2 regions of the Mycobacterium sp. IDUB_9 genome follow, and region 1 is predicted to be linked to the other one. Evidence: riboswitches for the same ligand, from Rfam matches in the RefSeq annotation. Region 1 holds a riboswitch; the other holds the start of a gene.

Region 1 (3,033 bases):
TAGGCGATCTTGGCCTCGACTGCCGCGATGGTGTCGTTGCCCAGCAGTAGACGCAGCGGCGGCTGTGCGGATTCGACGACATCGATGATGGCCCTGGCCGCCTTCACCGGATCGCCCGGCTGATCGTGGTTGCGGTCGGAGGCGGCGGCGCGCATCTGTCCGGCGGGACCGTCGGCGTAGTCGTCGATGACGTGGCGCTGGGTCTGCAGGCTCGAAGAGTCGAGGAAGTCGGTCCGGAAGTAGCCGGGCTCGACCACCATGGCGTGCACGCCGAGCGGCTTCAGTTCGGCGTTGAGGGCCTCAGAGATGGCCTCGACTGCGAACTTGGTGGACGCATACACACCCCAGCCCGGCGAGCCGACGAATCCGCCGACCGAGGAGATGTTGACGATGGTGCCCGACCGTTGTGCCCGCAGCACCGGCATGACCGCGCGGGTGACGGTCAGTAGCCCGAACACGTTGGTTTCGTAGACGGCCCGTACCTCGGCGTCGGTGGCCTCCTCGACAGCGCCCAGCAGCCCGCGCCCCGCGTTGTTGATCAGGACGTCGATGCGGCCGAAACGATCCACGGCGGCCTTTGCCGCCTGTTGCGCCTGCTCCTCGTTGGTGACATCCAGGGCCACTGCGAGCACGCTGTCGTTCTCTCCGAGGGCTGCGGTGACGGCAGCCGCGTCGCGTGCGGTCGCTACTACTTGATGACCGCGCTCCAATGCGTCGCGGGCGATCTGCAGTCCGAATCCGCGGGATGCTCCGGTGATGAACCAAACGCTCATGTTTTTGACCACCTGTTCCGGTGTCTAACTGAACTGTACGATCAGTTTAGTTTTGTTGGACGGACGGTGTAACCGCGCGCCGGGCGCAGGTATTCCAAAGGATCCAGATCGCAGGAAAATGCACCCAGTCAGATCGACAGGCGCCGCTCATGGCCGGGAGTAGCATCCGTTACACAATTCAAAATGTCGATGACGCATTGTGGGAGAACCTCCGAGTCCGGAGGTGCCGTAGGTGCAAGTCCTCTCCGGGAATCTCTCAGGCCCAATACCGCAGTGCCGAGGCAACTCTGGAGAACAGCGTGCGTATCCGCCGCGCTTACCGAAGGGGAAACGGCGCCATGCGCCGAAGCTCTCAGGTTTCAGGACAGAGCGGGGAGGTGTCACCACACGATGCATCGCGTAACCGCGATGCCCGAAATTGGAGTCATCTCATGGCGGTCAGCGTGTTCGATCTGTTCTCGATCGGGATCGGTCCATCGAGCTCACACACGGTCGGCCCGATGCGGGCAGCCGGTTTGTTCGTCGACGAACTCGTCGGTCGCGATGTGGTCGGGCAGGTCGCCGAGGTCACGGTGGACCTGTTCGGCTCGCTGGCGGCGACGGGTGCCGGGCACGGCACGATGCCGGCGATTCTACTGGGTCTGGAGGGTTACCGGCCCGAGACGATCGAGACCGACGAGATGGAACGGCGCCTTGCGACCATTCGCGGCCAGGGCACGATCCTGTTGGCGGGCCGGACCGCCATCGCGCTGACTGAATCCGACATGCACCTGCACCCGGGGCGCCGGCTCGCCCAGCACCCGAACGCCATGACATTGAGGGCACTCTCGTCCGGTGGTGACACGGTCCACCGTGAGACCTACTTCTCGGTCGGCGGCGGTTTCGTCGTCTCCGAATCCGAGGTCGCCGAATCCGAGGCGGTCCGCTGCGAGACGGAACGAGACGCCGACGGGTCCTTCCACACCGCCGCCGAGTTGCTCGCCCTGACCGAGCGCGACGGACTGTCGGTGAGCCAGGCGATGATGCGCCACGAATGCATGGCCCGAAGCGAAGCCGAGGTGCGGGACCGTCTCCTGCGCATCCGTGAGGTCATGGACTCGTGTCAGGCCAACGGGATGTCCCGGGACGGCTACCTGCCGGGCAACCTGATGGTCCGCCGTCGCGCCAAGGACTGGTACGTCCGGCTCAATGCCGAAGACCCACAGCGTGATCCGGCCTTCGCCGAGGACTGGGTGAACCTGGTCGCACTCGCGGTCAATGAGGAGAACGCATCGGGCGGCCGGATCGTGACCGCGCCCACCAACGGTGCGGCCGGGATCATTCCGGCGGTCCTGCACTATGCGTTGCGCTACACCCCGGCAGGAATCGCGGATCCGGACGACGCGACCGTGCGCTTCCTTCTCACCGCCGGTGCCATCGGTTCGCTGTACAAGGAGCGAGCCTCGATTTCGGGGGCTGAGGTCGGGTGTCAAGGTGAGGTCGGCTCCGCGGCGTCCATGGCTGCCGGAGGTCTGGCCGAAATCCTGGGCGGCACACCGCAACAGGTCGAGAACGCCGCCGAGATCGCCATGGAACACAGCCTCGGCCTGACCTGTGATCCGATCGGCGGTCTGGTGCAGATCCCGTGCATCGAACGCAATGCCATCTCGGCGGGTAAGGCGATCAACGCGGCCCGCATGGCACTGCGGGGCGACGGCACCCACCGGGTGAGCCTGGATCAGGTGATCGAGACGATGCGCGCCACCGGAATGGACATGAGTGCCAAGTACAAGGAGACGTCCATGGGTGGGCTGGCGGTCAACGTCGCCGTCAACGTCGTCGAATGCTGAGCACCACCCGGGAACAAATCCGCCGAAACCACCGTTGACGTGTTCGACAGCAAGTTGAGTGTGGGTGACTCAAGTCTGGGTTGACAATCTATGCTCGCCCGGAGCAAGCTTGAGCGCAGTCCGCTCAGACCCTATATCTCTATCAGGAGGCAACACCATGGCTCGTGCGGTCGGTATCGACCTCGGGACCACCAACTCATGCGTGGCGGTCCTGGAAGGCGGCGACCCCGTCGTCGTCGCAAACTCTGAAGGCTCCCGGACCACCCCGTCCGTCGTCGCGTTCGCGCGTAACGGTGAGGTGCTGGTCGGCCAGCCCGCCAAGAACCAGGCAGTCACCAACGTCGACCGGACCATCCGTTCGGTCAAGCGCCATATGGGCACCGATTGGACCGTCGAGATCGACGGCAAGAACTACACAGCGCAGGAGATCA
Region 2 (3,033 bases), on a different contig from region 1:
GCCCTGGGCGACTATGGCGTCGAGCCAAGGCATCTGCGGGCATTTCGGTCCGCCGCAGACCGGCAGTCCGACCTGATTGCCCAGATTGCCGGCCCGGTGGGCAAGGCGGGCAAGGCCGGTGCCCGCGATCGGGCCGACGATCTGGCCCGTGAAGTGGCCGCACTGGCGATCACCCTCCACACGTCACTGATCAAGTCCGCCGTACGCGACGTTCTGGATCGCTGAGGACTAGACTCGTTTTGACGGCCAGCTCGTCTAAGTCGGGACCCCTGAAGCGAACTGGCGAAGGACGAAGATTCGACGAAACGGCACGGCGGTGCGGAGGGCAGGCGCAGATGGCTGAGGTTCGTGTGGTCGGCATTCGGGTTGAGCAGCCGCAGAACCAGCCCGTGTTGCTGTTGCGGGAATCCAACGGTGACCGGTACCTACCGATCTGGATCGGGCAGTCGGAGGCCGCCGCGATCGCCCTGGAACAGCAGGGCGTCGAGCCCACCCGGCCGCTCACTCACGACCTGATCCGAGATGTCATTGCTGCCCTGGGGCATTCGCTCAAAGAGGTGCGGATCGTCGATCTTCAGGAAGGCACGTTCTACGCCGACCTGATCTTCGACCGCGACATCACGGTGTCGGCCCGGCCTTCGGACTCGGTGGCGATCGCTCTGCGTGTCGGCGTGCCGATCTATGTCGAGGAAGCGGTGCTCGCCGAGGCCGGCCTGCTGATTCCCGACGAGAACGATCAAGATGGCGGCACCGGCGGTGTGCCTGAGGACGAGGTCGAGAAGTTCAAGGAGTTCCTGGACAGCGTTTCGCCGGACGACTTCAAGGCGACATGACCGTCGCCCGCGCCTTGCAGGTCACGGATACGTCTCAACTGGGCATATCGGTGTCGACACGCGGCGCGGGAGTCAATCGGGCGGGAAATCGGGCGCCATACTTTCATCGCAGCCAGCAATCAGGGCTCGGCGGGAAGCGTATGCTCGACACATTCGAGCGCGCAGCAAACCGCCGCAGAAGAGATGGCTACGGTGCGGGACATGGCACTACGGTGCGGGCGAGTTCGATCGGCGAGAGGATTCACAGTGGGTGACACGCCACGGCAGGAAGAGCTGGATCTGGCTACCGGGAGCGGCGCGGAGCCGCCTGTCAGGCCGGCTGGCGAACCCGTGCAGGGTGGTCTGTTCCCCGATGATTCGGTGCCTGACGAGCTCGTCGGTTACCGCGGTCCGAGTGCCTGCCAGATCGCCGGCATCACCTACCGGCAGCTCGATTATTGGGCGCGCACCTCCCTGGTGGTCCCATCCATCCGGGGTGCGGCCGGTTCGGGCAGCCAACGTCTCTACTCGTTCAAGGACGTCCTGGTCCTCAAGATCGTCAAGCGGTTGCTGGACACCGGAATCTCGTTGCACAACATCCGGGTTGCCGTCGACCACCTGCGCCAGCGCGGCGTGCAGGATCTGGCCAACATCACCCTGTTCTCCGATGGCACCACGGTCTACGAATGCACCTCGGCCGAAGAGGTCGTGGATCTGCTGCAGGGCGGTCAGGGCGTGTTCGGGATCGCGGTGTCCGGCGCCATGCGTGAGTTGACCGGCACCATCGCCGACTTCCCGGGCGAGCGCGCCGACGGTGGCGAGTCCATCGCGTCACCCGAGGACGAGCTGGCGTCGCGGCGCAAAAGCCGCGATCGCAAAATCGGCTGAGTTCCCGCCGCAAGCAGACACCTAGTACCCCGGGGCCGACGGTTCCGGGGTACCTGTGCGTCCGTTCGCGAATACCGGTGCGCGGCCGGTAGAATTGCCGACGCATCGCCCTCGCGCGGGAGAGTTTCGTGACAGCCAGCCACGGACGCCGAAGGAGCAATACCTCTCCGTCAACCTCTCAGGCACCCAGGACCGCGCCAGGCCCCGATGCCTCTGGAAAGTGGTGCCCCTGTGGGCACCCGCCCATGGGGAAAGGTCCTGTACCGGGGCTGAATCTCTCAGGCGCCCGGACCGGGTCGACGACAGAGGGAGAGGGACGCCTACGACGTCTCAACACGTCTGCGCCTCAGGAGAGTGTCGTGTCCGACCAGCATCAATCGCGTTTCGCCGATCGTCACATCGGTCCCGACGCCTCCGCCGTTGCCACCATGCTCGAAGTGATCGGCGTGGCATCCCTCGACGAGCTCGCCGCGAAGGCGCTGCCGGCAGGCATTCTCGACGCGCTGGCCTCCGACGGGGTCGCCCCGGGCCTGGAGGGTCTGCCGGCGCCTGCCACCGAAGAGCAGTCACTTGCCGAGCTGCGTGCGTTGGCCGATTCCAACACGACCGCGGTCTCGATGATCGGCCAGGGCTACTTCGACACCTTCACGCCCGCCGTGTTGCGGCGCAACATTCTTGAGAACCCCGCCTGGTACACCGCCTACACCCCATATCAGCCCGAGATCAGCCAGGGCAGGCTCGAGGTGTTGCTCAACTTCCAGACCATGGTGTCCGACCTGACCGGACTTGAGGTGGCGAACGCCTCGATGCTGGACGAAGGCACCGCCGCGGCCGAGGCGATGACCCTGATGCACCGCGCGACCAAATCCAAGACGAACCGACTGCTGGTCGACACCGATGTGTACGCGCAGACCGCGGCCGTGCTGGCGACCCGCGCACAGCCGCTCGGCATCGAGATCGTCACCACGGACCTCAGCCAGGGCCTTCCCGAGGGCGAGTTCTTCGGCGTCATCGTGCAGCTGCCCGGTGCGAGTGGCCGCGTCGTGGATTGGACGCGCCTGATCGCCGATTCTCATGAGCGTGGCGCACTGGTTGCGGTGGGTGCCGACCTGCTGGCGCTGACGTTGATCAAGCCGCCGGGCAACGTCGGCGCCGACGTCGCCTTCGGGACCAGCCAACGGTTCGGTGTACCAATGGGATTCGGCGGTCCGCACGCCGGCTATCTGGCAGTGCACGCCAAGCATGCCCGGCAGCTGCCGGGCCGGTTGGTCGGTGTCTCCGTCGACGCGGACGGGTCGCCGGCCTACCGCCTGGCGCTGCAGACCCGCGAGCA

The links. Region 1 has a riboswitch for glycine ahead of ACZY08_RS01620 (L-serine ammonia-lyase). Riboswitches for the same ligand answer to the same signal wherever they lie in the genome.
Region 2: it holds a riboswitch for glycine, as region 1 does, so the genes downstream of both, gcvP (aminomethyl-transferring glycine dehydrogenase) here and ACZY08_RS01620 (L-serine ammonia-lyase) in region 1, are expected to answer to the same signal.

The regions. Positions count from the first base shown of each region.
Region 1 covers NZ_JBVAXU010000001.1:304,087-307,119, reverse strand. Annotated here, with positions in the region: gene ACZY08_RS01625 (oxidoreductase) at 1-773, opposite strand, end outside; glycine riboswitch at 1,051-1,151, shown strand; gene ACZY08_RS01620 (L-serine ammonia-lyase) at 1,205-2,602, shown strand; gene dnaK (molecular chaperone DnaK) at 2,760-3,033, shown strand, end outside.
Region 2 covers NZ_JBVAXU010000009.1:95,315-98,347, forward strand. Annotated here, with positions in the region: gene ftsR (transcriptional regulator FtsR) at 1-225, shown strand, start outside; gene ACZY08_RS27605 (bifunctional nuclease family protein) at 336-833, shown strand; gene ACZY08_RS27610 (MerR family transcriptional regulator) at 1,080-1,700, shown strand; glycine riboswitch at 1,807-1,905, shown strand; gene gcvP (aminomethyl-transferring glycine dehydrogenase) at 2,060-3,033, shown strand, end outside.